DNA from 4 places in the Dickeya ananatis genome. Region 4 is predicted to be linked to each of the others. Evidence: predicted binding sites of a transcription regulator. Region 4 holds the regulator's gene; each other region holds the start of a gene.

Region 1 (4,216 bases), 890 kb from region 4:
TGATTGGTGATTCAACCCTGCCGATGGTGGTGTCTGAAGCGGTGGAATCCACCGCTACGCTGGTGGAAAACATCGCCCGTCAGCATCAGGACGAATTCTACTTTATCGGCGGGCAATCGCGTATATCACCGACCCGTGATCGGCTGGCCGGTTTCCAACTTGGGCTGGAGCGCGCCGGTGTGACGTGCAACCCGGAGTGGATTATCCACGGCCACTACCATTCCAGCGCCGGTTATGAAATGTTCGCACAGTTATGCGCCCGTCTGGGTCGCCCCCCACGCGCCTTATTTACCGCGGCCTGCGGCCTGCTGGAAGGGGTGCTACGCTATCTGAATCAACACAACCTGATGGACTGCGATATGCGGTTGTGTAGCTTTGACGATCACTATCTATTCGACTGTCTGCCGATGAAAATCGATACCGTGGCGCAGGATTGCGAAACGCTGGCGCGCAACAGCTTTGAGATGATCAACGCGCTGATTGAAGGACAACCGCTCGCGGAAAGCCGCGTGTACGTGCCGACCCGGCTGCACTGGCGTCACCCCGACTCCCGTTCCTGAATACGGCATCAACCATCACGCCTTGTGAGGTATTTCGCCAATAAAAAAACCACCGCACAGACGGTGGTTCTTTTACTGGTGGTTCGATGCTGTCAGTACCCCGTTTCTCAGCGTACTTTCTCCGCCCCCACCAGGCCGATTTTGAGATACCCGGCGTCACGCAACGAGTCCATCACCCGCATCAGGGTTTCATAATCCACGCTCTTATCTGCCTGGAAAAAGACGGTGGTGTCTTTATTACCTTGTGTTTTGATTTCCAGCGCCTGCGCCAGCGTCGCTTCGGTTACCGCATCGTCACCCAAATACAACTGCTTATCCGCCTTCACCGTCAAAAACACCGGCTTTTGTGGGCGTGGCTGCGGCGTGGCGCTGGACGCAGGCAGGTTGACGCGCACGTCTACTGTCGCCAGCGGTGCCGCCACCATAAAGATGATTAACAGCACCAACATGACATCGATAAACGGCGTCACGTTGATGTCGTGCATTTCACCGTTTTCACTCTGCCCGTCGTTCAGATGCATCGCCATCGACTTACCCTACCCGCAGCTGGTGTGCCGATGAAGGAGAAGGCTTGCCGACGCTGGCAGCAATATCCAGATCGCGGCTTTGCAGCAACAGAATCTGCGCAGCCACATCGCCAACCATCGCCTTGTAGCTGGCCGTCCAGCGTGCAAACACGTTGTAAATCACCACAGCAGGGATTGCCGCCACCAACCCGATGGCGGTCGCTAGCAGAGCTTCGGCGATACCGGGGGCTACCACTGCCAGATTGGTCGTCTGCGATTGGGCAATACCAATGAAGCTATTCATGATACCCCACACCGTACCAAACAGACCGATAAACGGTGCGATAGCGCCGACGGTCGCCAGATAACCGGTTCCGCGTCCCATTTGACGCCCGGTTGCTGCGACACGGCGTTCAAAGCGAAACGCGGTACGTTCCTTGATGCCACCGTTGTCGTCAGAGCGTTCGGACAGCGCCTGCTCATTGCGGGCGTCCGTCAGCAGTTGCAGCGACACGCTACCCGGTTTGAACACCGCCGCGATATCCGCTGCATCATCCAGTGTGCGGGCGTCTTCCAGTGCCTGATACTCACGGCGGATGCGCTTTTTCGCCCCCATCAGGCTCGCGCTCTTACTGAAAAAAATCGCCCAGGTGACCACGGATGCCAGTAACAGGCCAATCATTACTGTTTTTACCACGACATCAGCGTGCTGATACATGCCCAGAACGGACAAGTCGGTATTCATCAGGCCACCGACCGCGCCCGTCGGCGGCAGTACCGACGGCGTAGCAACAGCCGATGCCGTATCCGCAGCAACCGACGCCGGTGCTGCCAGCGTGCGCCCCGTTATTCCTAACAACGCAAACGCCATCAGGCGATACATCACGCCCCCGAACACCCCGACAGACTTACGCCAGACCGATGACGCCCGTAGGTCAATCTTCTTCTCAGCCGTATACACGCTGTGCCTCCACCCTCATTCTTATACCACCGTAATCTGGCGAAAATGATACCAAACCTGAAATTAATTGATAGTCGTTCTCATTATTATTTGCGTATTGATGACCTTCGCTATTCGAGACATCCCTTATCCTGACCCGCTGCCGTGTCTGTAGCCCCGGTGTCATCCTGAGACATCTTCATCCAGATAAGAAAAGCCGCCCCCTGTCCCTCCAGCCGTGATAACGTACAAGGCTGAACGCAAGGAATGTTTGAGCTACAGGTAACGCCGAATGACGAGTAAAAAAATCGCCACCACACTGGTGGCCGCTGGACGCAGCAAACGCGTCACCCAGGGTGCGGTAAACCCGGTCATCCAACGTGCTTCTTCATTGATATTCGATAGCGTGCAAGAGAAACATCACGCCGCCGTTAACCGGACCAAAGGTGCCTTGTTTTATGGCCGCCGCGGCACGCTGACCCATTTCGCATTTCAGGATGCGATGACCGAACTGGAAGGCGGCGTAGGTTGTGCACTCTACCCCTGTGGGGCTGCCGCGATAGCCAACGCCATTAGCTCGTTTGTCTCAGCAGGCGATCATCTTTTGGTTACCGGCTCAGCCTATGAACCAACGCAGGATTTTTGTAACAAAGTGCTGAGTCGAATGAACATCAGCACGACCTTTTTTGATCCCATGGTAGGCAGTGATATCGCCAGCCTGATCCAACCCAACACCCGTGTGGTCTTCCTGGAATCGCCCGGCTCCATCACCATGGAAGTGCATGATGTGCCAGCGATTGTCGCGGCAGTTCGTCGCGTTAACCCGGATATCGTTATCATGATCGACAACACCTGGGCTGCCGGTGTGTTGTTCCGTCCGCTTGAGCTTGGCGTGGATATTTCGATCCAGTCCGGCACCAAATATATCGTCGGCCATTCCGATGCGATGATCGGTACCGCCGTTGCCAACGCACGTTGCTGGGATCAATTGCGCGAACAATCCTACCTGATGGGACAGATGGCCGACGCGGACAGCGCCTATCTGGCCAGCCGTGGCCTGCGCACACTCGGTGTCAGATTGCAACAGCATCAGGAAAACGGCCTGCGCGTAGCACGCTGGCTGGCGCAGCGGCCGGAAGTCGCGACAGTGAATCACCCTGCGCTACCCAGCTGTAAAGGGCATGAATTTTTCGTGCGGGATTTTAGCGGCAGTAACGGCCTGTTCTCGTTTGTGCTAAAAGAAACACTAAGCCGCCAACAACTGGCCCATTACCTTGATCATTTCAGCCACTTCCGTATGGCTTACTCTTGGGGTGGTTTCGAATCATTGATTCTGGCGAACCAACCGCAAGAACTGGCGGCGATTCGTCCGGCAGGCGGTGTCGACGTGACCGGTACGCTGGTTCGACTGCACATCGGTCTGGAAGATTACGACGACCTGGAAGCCGATTTGGAAGCCGGCTTTAGGAGATTGCAGGAAATGTGACGCCATTATCCCTCTGGCCCCGTGAAGCTGCTGTGGTAAGTCAGGCAAAGCGTATATGATGAGCAGTTACAACGATGACAAAACGTTTACCTTTTTTACCCTATCCTGATGCTCGTATTTTGAAGCTCAGCGCACGCAGTGTATTTACGCGGCCACAGGGTTTATAGCAAAACCAGACAGGATGCAATATGAGTGTTGTTCATGAAATAATACGGGCGCTGTGGCAGCAAGACTTCAGCGTCTTGTCCGATCCACAGGTAATATGGGTGATTTATGGCATGCTTTTTACCACCCTGTTTCTGGAAAATGGCCTGCTCCCCGCGTCCTTTCTGCCTGGTGATAGCCTGTTATTGCTGACTGGCGCGCTGGTCGCCAGAGGTGTGATGAGCTTCCTTCCTGCCGCAGTGTTATTGACGATAGCAGCAAGCCTTGGCTGCTGGTTAAGCTACCTGCAAGGGCGCTGGCTGGGCGACACCCAGTTGGTGAAGAAATGGCTGCATCAGTTACCCGCTCACTACCACCAGCGCACTCACAATTTGTTCCACCAGCATGGGCTGTCCGCACTGTTGGTAGGTCGTTTTCTGGCGTTTGTCCGTACCCTGCTACCCACCATCGCTGGGATCTCCGGGTTCAGCAGTACCCGCTTTCAGATTTTCAACTGGCTCAGTGGTTTTCTGTGGGTCAGCGGTATCATCACGATGGGTTACGCGCTCAACCAGATTCC
Region 2 (4,216 bases), 180 kb from region 4:
TCTGACGGTGGCCTGTTTGAAAAATCCCGGCTGGAGCAGGGCAGCGGCACGGGTATCTGGCGTACCACTCTGGATAACAAGGTGCGTATTGTCGGCTATGTCAAGCTGGAGCGTTATCCGCTGGTGGTAGCGGCAAGCCTTGAACGGGATGCGCTGCAGGCTCGCTGGCTGAAGGAGAACATATCGGCGATAGTGATTAACCTCATGGTGTTACTCGCCATGTTTTTCCTGGGGAACTTTGTGCTCAGGCAGGTCCGGCAGACGGTAAAAAACAAGGATGCGATTAGTCGTCTGCATCAGGAGGAAAGCGACAAGAATAAAATATTGCAAAAACTGGCCCTGATCGACCCACTCACCAAGCTGGCTAACCGTCGGCGTTTCGATCTCTACCTGGAGCAATCGTTGAACCGTGCTCGTGATGAAGGTGGGCCGTTGTCATTGATTATGCTGGATGTGGATTTCTTCAAGCGTTACAACGATACCTACGGTCATGTTTTAGGCGATCGTTGCCTGAACCAACTGGGCAGCGTATTGAACAGCCTGCCATTACCGGACACCGCTCTGGCTGCCCGCTATGGCGGTGAGGAGTTCGCGATTATTTTGCCCGGAATGAATGGTGAACAGGCTGCGGTATACGGTGAGAAAGTGGTGGAGAATATACGCCGCTGCGCACTGCCGCATGAGGCGTCGCTACTGCCTGAGCAGGTGGTGACGGTGAGCGTAGGCGTCTATTCACATTCCAACGATAACCCCTGCGATATTCAGCGCCTGAAAGAGGGGGCTGATCAGGCGTTATATCTGGCGAAGAAAAAAGGCCGCGGCCAGTGTGTACGACTATAATGCCGGTGAGTTATTGCCAGATGTGGGTATCGCTATTTTCATATAATAATATGATTAATATATAATTTATCTACCATTAACTGGTCGCAACACGGAATTGTCTCTGACCCACATCACTGATCGCATTGAAATATTTGATTAGAAAAAATTGAGTTATCCCCTCCTTCCCTTTCTATATTAATAAGAACTATTATCATTCTTTGTCTGATTCGCATCACTTGTGTGTGGCTGCCGGTATGTGCAGGCTGCCTTAAGGAGTATCCATCCATGTTTGTGCCGTTACTGATCATGTTCCGTGAAGGTCTGGAGGCCGCACTGATCGTCAGCCTGATTGCCAGCTACCTGAAGCGTACCCAGCGCGAACAGTGGCTGGGAGCCGTCTGGGCGGGGGTGGTACTGGCGCTGGCGTTATGTCTGGCACTCGGGGTCTTTATCAACGCCACCACCGGTGAATTTCCGCAAAAACAGCAGGAGCTGTTTGAAGGGATCGTGGCGGTGGTAGCGGTGGTCATCCTCACTTACATGGTGTTTTGGATGCGCAAAGTCTCTCGCTCAGTGCGCGTTCATCTGGAAGGCGCTATCGATCAGGCACTCAATGCCAGCAAGCGTCAAGGGTGGGCGCTGGTGGCGATGGTGTTCTTCGCCGTCGCGCGTGAAGGCCTGGAGTCGGTGTTCTTCTTGCTGGCCGCTTTCCAGCAGGATGTCGGTATTTACGCGCCGATTGGCGCGGTACTTGGGCTTGTGTGCGCAATTGCCGTCGGCGTGATGATCTACTGGGGCGGGGTGAAACTGCATCTGGCCAGCTTCTTCAAATGGAGCAGCCTGTTCATTTTGTTTGTTGCCGCCGGTCTGGCTGCCGGGGCGATCCGCGCCTTTCACGAAGCCGGGTTGTGGAATCAATTCCAGCAGATTGCGTTTGATTTCAGCGCCACGCTGTCGACCCACACCCTGTTTGGCACCTTGTTAGAAGGCTTGTTCGGTTATCAGGAAACACCGACGGTCAGTGAAGTGGTGGTCTATTTCCTGTACCTGATCCCGGCGCTGGTGTGCTTTTTCCTGCCACAGCGCATGGAGCCGAATGCGATGGCAACGGCACGTAAACATCATCACTGACGATTGTAATTTCAAGAAACTATCACCATTAACAATTAATGCAAAAAGGGATACGTCTATGTCTACACCTGTTTTTCGTCGTACGGCGCTGTGCGCCGCTCTGCTGGTTATGCCTGCGTTCAGTGTGCTGGCTGCGGATATTGCGCAGGTTAAGATAACCGTCAATGACAAGCAGTGCGAGCCGATGCAGGTGACGGTCGCGGCAGGTAAAACACAGTTTGTCGTCACCAACGCCAGCCAGAAAAACCTGGAGTGGGAAATCCTCAAAGGGGTGATGGTGGTGGAAGAACGTGAGAACATCGCGCCGGGCTTTACCCAAAAGATGACCGCGAATCTGGAGCCGGGTGAGTATGACATGACCTGCGGGCTGCTCAGCAACCCGAAAGGTAAGCTGGTGGTTACCGCCAGCGCTGAGGCGGCTACAGCCAAAACCAACGTTCTGGACCTGGTCGGACCTATCGCCGAATACAAGGTGTATGTGACCAAAGAGGTGGACGGGTTGGTTCAGCAGACCAAACTGTTCACGGCCGCCATCAAGGCCGGTAAGCTGGATGAGGCGCGCAAACTGTATGCGCCGACCCGTCAGCACTACGAGCGTATTGAGCCGATTGCCGAGCTGTTCTCCGATCTGGATGGGAGTATTGACGCCCGCGAAGACGACTACGAGAAGAAAGCTGACGACCCGAAATTCACCGGTTTCCACCGCCTGGAGAAAGCGCTGTTCGCCGATCACTCCACCAAAGGGATGGAGCATTACGCCGACCAACTCAATGCCGATACCCAGGAACTGCAAAAACGTATCGCCAGCCTGACCTTCCCGCCGAATAAAGTGGTGGGCGGTGCCGCAGGCCTGATTGAGGAAGTGGCGGCAACCAAGATCAGCGGCGAGGAAGATCGCTATAGCCGTACTGACTTGTGGGACTTCCAGGCCAACGTTGATGGCGCGCAGAAGATTGTTAACCTGCTGCGTCCGTTGCTGGAGAAGGCCAATCCGACGTTGCTTGGCAAAGTTGACGCCAATTTCAAAACCGTTGATAGCGTACTGGCGAAGTACAAAACCAAAGACGGGTTTGAATCTTACGAGAAGCTGAGCGATGCCGATCGCACGGCGTTGAAAGGGCCGATCACGACGCTGGCGGAAGATTTGGCACAGTTGCGCGGCGTGCTTGGGCTGGATTGAGGCGAGCAATCATGAGTCATACCACGGGCCCGCAAGGCGGGCCGACGTCTTCTCATCCCTCCGCGTGTCCGGCTCATCCTGACCTGGCTTCACCGTCACGCCGCCGCTTATTGCAAGGGCTGGGGATGATGGGCGGTGCGCTGGCGCTCGGTGCGGACCGGCTGGCGCAGGCGGAAGAAAAGCCGCAGGCAATGCAGGATGATCGCTGGGAAAAACAGCCGTATCTGGGCGAACATCAGGCGGGTATCGTCACGCCACAACAGGCGGCGATGATGCTGGTGGCGTTTGATGTACTGGCGACCAACAAAGCTGATCTGGTTCGGTTATTTCGGTTGCTGACCCAGCGTATTGCGTTTTTGACGCAAGGGGGCAAAGTGCCGGATGTAGACCCGCGCTTGCCACCGCTGGATTCCGGCATCATGGGGCCCGACATCTACCCGGATAACCTCACCATCACCGTGTCAGTCGGTGGGTCACTGTTTGACGAGCGTTTTGGTTTGCAGGCACTCAAGCCGCTGAAGCTGCAACGTATGACCCGTTTTCCCAACGATTCGCTGGACGCCAGCCTGTGTCATGGTGATCTGTTGTTGCAAATCTGCGCCAACACCAACGAAACGGTGCTGCACGCGCTGCGTGACATCATCAAACAAACGCCGGACCTGCTCAGCGTGCGTTGGAAGCGCGAAGGGTTTATCTCCGCACACGCCGCGCGCAGCAAAGGCAAAGAAACGCCGGTTAACCTGCTGGGTTTCAAAGACGGTACTGCCAACCCCAACACCGGGGATGACGCCTTGATGAACCAGATAGTGTGGGTCGATGCGGCATCTGGTGAGCCCGCATGGGCGACAGGCGGCAGCTATCAGGCGGCGCGTATCATCCGTTTTCATGTTGAATTCTGGGACCGCACACCGTTGCAGGAGCAGCAAACCATTTTCGGGCGGGAAAAGCACAGCGGTGCGCCGCTGGGTATGGTGAATGAACATGATGAGCCGGATTACAGCCGTGACCCAGAGGGGAAAGTGATCCCGCTGGATGCGCACATTCGTCTGGCTAATCCGCGCACGCCGGAGACCCGCGCCAACC
Region 3 (4,216 bases), 2.0 Mb from region 4:
TAACCCGGATTTCGTGCTGAACCAGCCGCGCTATAAAGGTGCGAGCATTCTGCTGGCACGCGAAAACTTCGGCTGTGGCTCTTCCCGTGAGCACGCGCCGTGGGCGTTGACCGACTACGGCTTTAAGGTCGTTATCGCCCCGAGCTTCGCCGATATTTTCTACGGTAACTCGTTTAACAACCAGCTGTTGCCGGTTAAATTGAGCGATGCCGATATCGACGACCTGTTCAAACTGGTAGCCAGCCATGAAGGCATTACCTTCACGGTGGATCTGGAAGCACAGCAGGTTAAAGCAGGCGAGAAAACCTATTCGTTTGAAATAGACAGCTTCCGCCGTCACTGCATGATAAACGGTCTGGACAGCATCGGCCTGACGCTGCAGCACGAAGCGGCCATCTCCCGCTACGAGCAGCAACAACCGGCGTTTCTGCGCTAGTTTTGCCTTGCTGTTTTATTGCACGCACAAAGCCCACTTCTGTGGGCTTTGTTGTCAACAACCTCAATGAGGACGCGGACCGCGGCTCCAGTAGGCCATAAAGGTGACTGACTCCTGCGCAAGGCCTTTTTCTGCCAGCAGATAGCGGCGCAGCGCCTTCACCGCTGAGGACTCCGTGGCCACCCACCCGAAGAACTGCCCCTGCTGCGTGCTGGCCGGTTCCCACACCTTCTCGCCCTCTTCGATATCTGCCACCATCACTGGCTGTGCTGCTACCTGCGCTACCGGGCATGACCAATGGCGCGCCGCCTCCAGCAAGCGCTCACCATAGGTCGCGCCAGTGCCTTCGCGCGGCAGCCATACCACCTCGGCAAACGGCAACTGGCGATAATCGTCAGTGCAATCGGCCTGTAATGGTACTTCGATAAATGCCTGCACCTGCGGTGTGTTATCCAGTTGCGATAACTGTTCCAGAATGCCTTTGATCGCCGGCAGCGCGGTTTCATCCCCCATCAGCAGCACCTGACGGGTATTTTCCGACAGTACCCATTCATAGCCGCCGTTATCGCCGGCAAAATCGCCGCGCGGCGCCACTACCTGCAATTCTTCGCCGGGCTGCGCGCTCATCGCCCAGGCTGAAGCCGGGCCTTCGGTGCCGTGCACCACGAACTCCACCACCATTTCTCCGGCGACGGTATCCAGACTGCGTAGCGTGTAGGTGCGGGGAATCGGGCGTTGCGCTTTGGGCATTGCCTGCACCAGCTTGTACCACTCGCCGACATCCGGCAGACGCGGCGGCGTGCCGTCCTCGGCGGGCAGCAATACTTTAATTCGTTGATCCGGCGAGCAGATTTTCATCTTCTTCACCGCTTCGCCGCTGAATACACAACGCATCAGCGATGGGGTAAGCAATGTCTTATGGGCCAACGTCACATCAAACACTTTATATTCCTTTACCCCAGCCATAACCTGCCTTTACCTCTTTGTTAGTGACTCCACGGCAACACGCCCCAACACCCGGTTCCGATGCCAAACGTCGACTGTTTTAACATTAAAGTACGCTAATGAGAACCATTATTGAATTAATTTTAATTCTCATATAAGGCTATACTGTCAGTGCGGGATCGCCCGTGTGATCACGGTTTTATCCGGTACTTTTGCCTTATTCTGGTTGTTCGTTATTCACGAGATAAGGAGACCTCATGACACGCATCATCCGGTGTTATCGCCTGAGCCTCTCCGGCGACTGTCGCCCCTGGTTCAACATCGACCACCGCCTTACCGACGATTTCCCACGCCCGTTTCATGCCTGATTCAGCATCTCGCTGATTTTTTCCTTTTATTTCAATTTATTGTTTTTGACGTCATACAGCGGCAAACCGGCCTGCTGACTGGCGTTATGGAGAAAGTGCATGAAACGCATCCCTGAGCCTTTTCGTATCAAAATGGTAGAAAACATCCGTATGACCACTCGCGACGAACGGGAACGCGCCTTGCAGGAAGCAGGCTACAACCCGTTTTTGTTACGCAGTGAGGATGTCTACATCGACCTGCTGACCGACTCCGGTACCGGCGCCATGAGCGACCGACAGTGGGCCGGGCTGATGATGGGCGACGAAGCCTATGCCGGGTCGCGCAACTACTACCATCTGTGCGATCAGGTCAAGGCGCTGCTGGGTTATCCGTTCACGATTCCGACCCATCAGGGCCGTGGCGCGGAGCAAATCCTGTTCCCGTGTCTGATCGCCAAAAAACAGCGCGCCGGCGGCGGCAAGAAACCGGTGTTCATTTCCAACTTCCATTTTGACACCACCGCTGCCCATGTGGAGTTAAACGGTGCACGCGCCATCAACGTGGTGACACCCAAAGCCTTCGACACCACCACCTATTACGACTGGAAAGGCGACTTCGACCTTGACCTGTTACAGACCACCATCGAGCAACACGGTGCGGACAACGTCGTGGCGATCATCACCACCGTCACCTGCAACAGCTCCGGCGGCCAGCCGATTTCAATGGGTAACATGCGCGAGGTATATCGCATCGCGCAGCAGCACGGGATCCCGGTTGTGATCGACTCGGCCCGGTTTTGTGAAAATGCCTGGTTTATCAAACAACGTGAAGCCGGTTATGAGAACCGCTCGATCAAAGCGATTGTCCATGAGATGTACCAGTACGGCGACATGCTCACCATGTCAGCGAAGAAGGATCCGATGGTGAACATCGGCGGACTGTGCTGTTTTCGCAGCGACGAAGAGTTGTTCAACGAGGTACGCATCCGCTGTGTACCAATGGAAGGGTTCGTGACCTACGGCGGGTTGGCGGGGCGTGACATGGAAGCGCTGGCTATCGGTCTGGAAGAAGGCATGAACGAAGACTACCTGACCTATCGTATCGGCCAGGTGACCTACCTCGGCGAGCGCCTGCGTGCCGGTGGGATTCCGATTCAATACCCGGTAGGTGGGCATGCGGTGTTTGTCGATGCGAAAAAGCTGCTGCCGCATATCCCAGCGGAGCAGTTCCCGGCACAAGCGCTGAATAATGAGCTGTATCTGGAAGCGGGTATCCGCAGTGTGGAAATCGGTTCACTGTTGCTGGGACGTGACCCGGACACCGGCGAACAGAAGCCGTCGCCGCTGGAACTGCTGCGCCTGACCATTCCGCGCCGGGTGTATACCAACGATCACATGGACTATATCGCCGACTCGCTGATTGCACTGAAAGAAAGAGCCAGCAGCATCAAAGGTCTGACGTTCACCTATGAGCCGCCGGTATTGCGCCACTTTGTCGCCCGGCTGAAACCGGTGGAATAACGCACCATCATCAAAACTGCTATAAAAAAAGCCAGCGGAGCACTCCGCTGGCTGGTGAACAGCACCATTACTCAGAACACTGTGGCGATTTCCCGCCGTCGTTCTCACTCTCATTCGATAACTACCGGCATTACAGCCAGCGGCGATAGTCTTCCTCCTCCATATCCTGGATCTGCCATTGCGTAACCTGTAACAGCAATGCCATTCGCTGGGGAGCGGTGAGTACACCCCATCCCCGACGACAGCCTCGGCAAAGCCAGCGACGATAAAAGCGGAATAACCGGCACATATAGCCTCCCCTTCACGACGGTTCGCGTACAGAACCATTCACTGCTATTCAGTATCCGCGTAATATAGGGAAAAATATATTGATGACCTTGAGTCGTGGAGTTCCCCTTTTATGTCCTCCCCACGCTTGCAACAACAATTCGTTCGGTTATGGCAATGCCTGCAAGGTCAGGATACTGACACCACGCTGCAGGAACTGGCCGGGTTGCTCAGTTGCTCCCGTCGCCATGTCCGCTCGCTACTCAACGCCATGCAACAACAAGGCTGGCTCACCTGGCAGGCAGAAGCCGGGCGTGGTAAACGCTCGCGTCTCAGTTTTCTCTACACGGGATTAACCCTGCAACAGCAGCGGGCGGAAGACCTGCTGGAGCAGGACCGCATCGACCAGTTGGTACAACTGGTGGGTGACAAGGAAACCGTACGCCAGATGCTGATGTCACACCTTGGTCGCAGCGTGCGGCAAGGTCGCCACCTGCTAAGAATCCTCTACTATCGACCGATGCATAATCTGCTGCCCGGCGGTGCGTTACGCCGCTCGGAAACTCACATCGCCCGCCAGATTTTCAGCGGGCTGACCAGCCTAAATGAGGAAAATGGGGAACTGTTGCCGGATATCGCGCACCACTGGCAGGCGTTGTCACCCTTGCACTGGCGTTTCTACTTGCGCCCGGCTATTCGT
Region 4 (4,216 bases):
TCACGGTGTTCGCCAGGCTAGTTTGCATATCGCGCAACAGCGGGAACAGTTTACCTACGCAGTTGTTACCAAAATCCAGAATCGGTTTGCCAAGACGGCCAGCCGCAATCACCTGGAAATGATCACGCAGATCATTGAGCGGGCGCACCAGACAGGCCACCAGATAGCGATCAGTCATAAACAGCATCAACAAACCGGCTACCAGCCCTGCCAGCAAAATATTCTGTCCGACAGCGGTAATGCTTTCTAACCGGTCACCTGCATCGACGAACATCGTTGACCCGGCTTTGTTGAAGTTGGTGAACGAGACATTGAACTGGCGACTGAAGGCGGGCACGATGTCTTTGGCATACTTGTCGTACTCATCGAATTTTTTGTCCACCGCACGCTGGAACATTGGCTCAACCCCTTGGGTAATCAGGTTGCTCCAGTCACGGGTTACCGCGTCCACCAGCTCCGGCGACATGCCGGCATGATCAATCTTTTTGAAGGCTTCCAGGTTAGATTTCAGTAGATCTAACGCAGCCTGTGATGATTTTTGCTGTTCATCTGCCTTCTGATCATCGCCACTCTGCCGATAATCAATCGCACGTGCCAGTCGGGTTACCATACGGAAATACTGGTCATTACCGGTATTAACCAAATTCATATTATTAACCAGCAAAGCACTGGTTTTAGACGTTTCGTTCATGGTTTTGAACGAGTACATGGTGTAGAGCGAGACCGCAATCCATAACACACAGAAGCTGCCAAGCACCCATAACATGGCAGTGCGAATGGCAATATTTTTTAGGAATTGCATAATTGACTCCATAAACGAGCTATTGATCGAGGAGGTAAGGCTTGTTTTGACTTATGTAATGAGAAAGTCTCTCGTTTTGTAAGAAACATTGCTGCACATTTACATTCAATAAAGCACCATGTTTCGTCATCGTCAAAACTATAAGAATATTTAGTCTTTTCTGTTTTTTAAAAAACTAATAAAAATTAGATAGTTAACCAATTACCCATAATTTCAGTTACCTGTGAGAATATCGTATTTAAAAAAAATTAAAAAAACATTAAGAAAGCGATTAAAAAAGAATCAACTAATTGTTTTTACAGCGCGACTGCAGGCAGCCACAGATACACGTTTATCCGCCAGACAGTGTCTGCTATTATTAGCAAATAGTGGGTGACTCAAGCACCATACCCTTAGGAATCAAGAGGTTATTTAATCTATGGCTCTCATAGGCATTTTTTTTGGCAGTGATACTGGTAATACGGAAAATATTGCTAAAACTATCCAGCAACAACTGGGCAGCGACGTCGCCGAACTGCACGACATTGCCAAAAGCAGCAAAGAGGATCTGGAGCGCTTTAACATCCTGCTGTTGGGTATCCCGACCTGGTATTACGGCGAAGCACAGTGTGACTGGGATGACTTCTTCCCAACACTGGAAGAGATTGATTTTTCTGGCAAACTCGTAGCCATCTTTGGTTGCGGTGATCAGGAAGATTACGCAGAGTACTTCTGTGATGCCATGGGCACCATTCGCGACATCATCGAACCACGCGGTGCAAACATCGTCGGTCACTGGCCGACCGAAGGTTACTACTTCGAAGCCTCAAAAGGCCTGGCGGATGACGATCACTTTATCGGCCTGGCTATTGATGAAGACCGCCAGCCGGAACTGACCAGCGAACGCGTCTCCAACTGGGTCAAGCAAATCAGCGAAGAGCTGAATTTGAAAGCCTTACTGGCCTGATTCACCCGTGGCCCTGACGCACCGCTGGTGCCCATGTATTCGGGGCCATATCACCATCGATAGGTAAATATCGACAGATAAATCGATGGCTAAATCGATAATGAGAGCCATAGATAGATAAAACCTATCGCAATCAGTGATACATTTTTTTAACTTTTCATCCTGACAAGGTACAATGTCATCCGCTCAGCCGGATTATGTTTAATGATAAATCCTGGCATACAATTTGTTCCTTATCGATAACTACTCTGAATACAGTACGTTAACCTGAACCATATTGTAAAAGTTCCGTAGTTTTCATTTCGATGGTGCGGTTCTATAATTGAGACACATGACCTTTTTTACGCCGACCGATGATACTAGGCTAATAGCCTCCCAGATAAAGCACGTAACAGGACTAAATCCGCATGACTGACAACAACACCGCATTAAAGAAGGCCGGCCTGAAAGTCACACTTCCACGACTGAAAATTCTGGAAGTCCTTCAGGATCCTCAATGCCACCACGTCAGCGCGGAAGACTTATACAAGAAGCTGATTGATATGGGGGAAGAGATTGGTTTGGCCACTGTCTACCGTGTGCTTAACCAGTTTGACGATGCAGGCATTGTCACCCGCCACAACTTCGAAGGTGGCAAATCCGTTTTCGAACTCACCCAACAGCACCACCATGATCATTTGATCTGTCTGGATTGCGGTCGGGTGATTGAATTCAGCGATGAGTCTATCGAAGCACGCCAGCGTGAAATCTCCGAGAAGCATGGCATCAAGCTCACCAACCACAGTTTGTATCTGTACGGCCATTGCAGTAGCGGCGACTGCCGTGAAGACGACAACGCGCACGACGAACGCTGATTGAGCCTTCTCTTTATTCTGAGCAAAAATAAAACCGCCGAGGCGGTTTTATTTTTATCTTGTACCCCACCATCAGGCGGTGATTAACCCGCCCAACTGTCACGCAAACCCACCGTCCGATTGAATACCAGATGATCAGAACGGGAATATACGCGATCCGCACAAAAATACCCTTCACGCTCAAACTGATAGGCTTTTTCGACCTCGGCATTACCCAAGCTGGCTTCGACAAAGCCCTGAGCAATACTCAGTGAATCAGGATTGATGGTGGAGAGAAAATCCTCTGCTCCGCCAGGGTTAGCCACGCTAAACAGACGGTCATACAGGCGGAACTGCGCTGGCAGCGCGTGAGCGGCAGATACCCAGTGGATCACGCCTTTCACTTTACGGCCGTCAGCCGGATCCTTGCTCAGGGTTTCCGTATCACAGCTGCAGTAAATCGTGGTGATCACACCCTGCTCGTCTTTATCAATACGTTCAGCCTTAATGACATACGCATTGCGCAGACGGACTTCTTTGCCCAGCACCAAACGTTTGTACTGCTTATTGGCTTCTTCACGGAAATCAGCGCGATCGATATACACTTCACGACTGAAGGCAACCTGTCGTGTCCCCATCTCCGGCTTATTCGGATGGTTGGGCATGCTCAGCCACTCTTCATGGCCTTCAGGCAGGTTCTCAATCACCACTTTCACCGGATCCAGTACGGCCATCGCACGTGGTGCATTCTCGTTGAGATCATCACGAATGCACGACTCGAGTGCCGCCATTTCTACGGTGTTATCCTGCTTGGTCACGCCAATGCGGCGGCAGAATTCACGAATAGAAGCAGCAGTATAGCCACGACGACGTAAACCAGAGATGGTCGGCATACGCGGATCGTTCCAGCCTTCGACGATCTTCTCACTTACCAGTTGGTTCAGTTTCCGCTTGGACATGACCGCGTATTCCAGGTTCAGGCGGGAAAACTCGTACTGACGCGGATGGGCAGGAATGCTGATGTTATCCAGCACCCAGTCATACAGGCGGCGGTTATCCTGAAACTCCAGCGTACACAGCGAGTGTGTAATACCTTCCAGCGCATCGGAAATGCAGTGGGTGAAGTCATACATCGGGTAGATGCACCACTTATTGCCGGTCTGATGATGCTCGGCGAATTTGATGCGATACAGCACCGGGTCGCGCATCACGATAAACGGTGATGCCATGTCGATTTTAGCACGCAGACAAGCAGCACCTTCGGCGAAACCGCCATTGCGCATTTTTTCAAACAGCGCCAGGTTCTCGTCAACACGGCGATCACGGTACGGGCTATTTTTGCCTGGAGAAGTCAGCGTGCCGCGATATTCACGAATCTGTTCCGGCGTCAGCTCATCGACATACGCCAACCCTTTATTGATCAGCTCAACGGCATACATGTGCAACTGATCAAAATAATCCGACGAATAGCGAACATTACCGCTCCAGGAAAAACCCAGCCACTGCACGTCATGTTTGATGGACTCAACATACTCGATATCTTCTTTTACCGGGTTGGTATCATCAAAGCGCAGGTTGCACTTGCCGTGGTAATCTTCAGCGATACCGAAGTTCAGGCAGATGGATTTAGCGTGG

Evidence for each region. The regulator Fur, encoded in region 4, represses iron uptake genes when iron is present. The targets are predictions, from matches to a motif close to ATAATAATGAGAACNACTATCAA.
Region 1: a site for Fur is predicted at 2,095-2,117, ahead of metC (cystathionine beta-lyase). Genes of this name have one in related genera too.
Region 2: a site for Fur is predicted at 1,015-1,037, ahead of efeU (iron uptake transporter permease EfeU). Genes of this name have one in related genera too.
Region 3: a site for Fur is predicted at 1,495-1,517, ahead of FGI04_RS00805 (siderophore-interacting protein). Genes of this name have one in related genera too.

The regions. Positions count from the first base shown of each region.
Region 1 is NZ_CP040816.1:3,805,158-3,809,373, forward strand. It holds gene FGI04_RS16905 (substrate-binding domain-containing protein) at 1-560, shown strand, start outside; gene exbD (TonB system transport protein ExbD) at 668-1,087, opposite strand; gene exbB (tol-pal system-associated acyl-CoA thioesterase) at 1,092-1,811, opposite strand; gene metC (cystathionine beta-lyase) at 2,299-3,492, shown strand; gene FGI04_RS16925 (DedA family protein) at 3,681-4,216, shown strand, end outside.
Region 2 is NZ_CP040816.1:2,738,482-2,742,697, reverse strand. It holds gene FGI04_RS12090 (sensor domain-containing diguanylate cyclase) at 1-840, shown strand, start outside; gene efeU (iron uptake transporter permease EfeU) at 1,108-1,953, shown strand; gene efeO (iron uptake system protein EfeO) at 2,012-3,133, shown strand; gene efeB (iron uptake transporter deferrochelatase/peroxidase subunit) at 3,145-4,216, shown strand, end outside.
Region 3 is NZ_CP040816.1:184,867-189,082, reverse strand. It holds gene leuD (3-isopropylmalate dehydratase small subunit) at 1-436, shown strand, start outside; gene FGI04_RS00805 (siderophore-interacting protein) at 500-1,402, opposite strand; gene tnaC (tryptophanase leader peptide) at 1,639-1,749, shown strand; gene tnaA (tryptophanase) at 1,849-3,249, shown strand; gene sgrT (glucose uptake inhibitor SgrT) at 3,380-3,538, opposite strand; gene sgrR (HTH-type transcriptional regulator SgrR) at 3,650-4,216, shown strand, end outside.
Region 4 is NZ_CP040816.1:2,916,086-2,920,301, forward strand. It holds gene FGI04_RS12835 (methyl-accepting chemotaxis protein) at 1-802, opposite strand, end outside; gene fldA (flavodoxin FldA) at 1,221-1,748, shown strand; gene fur (ferric iron uptake transcriptional regulator) at 2,156-2,602, shown strand; gene glnS (glutamine--tRNA ligase) at 2,686-4,216, opposite strand, start outside.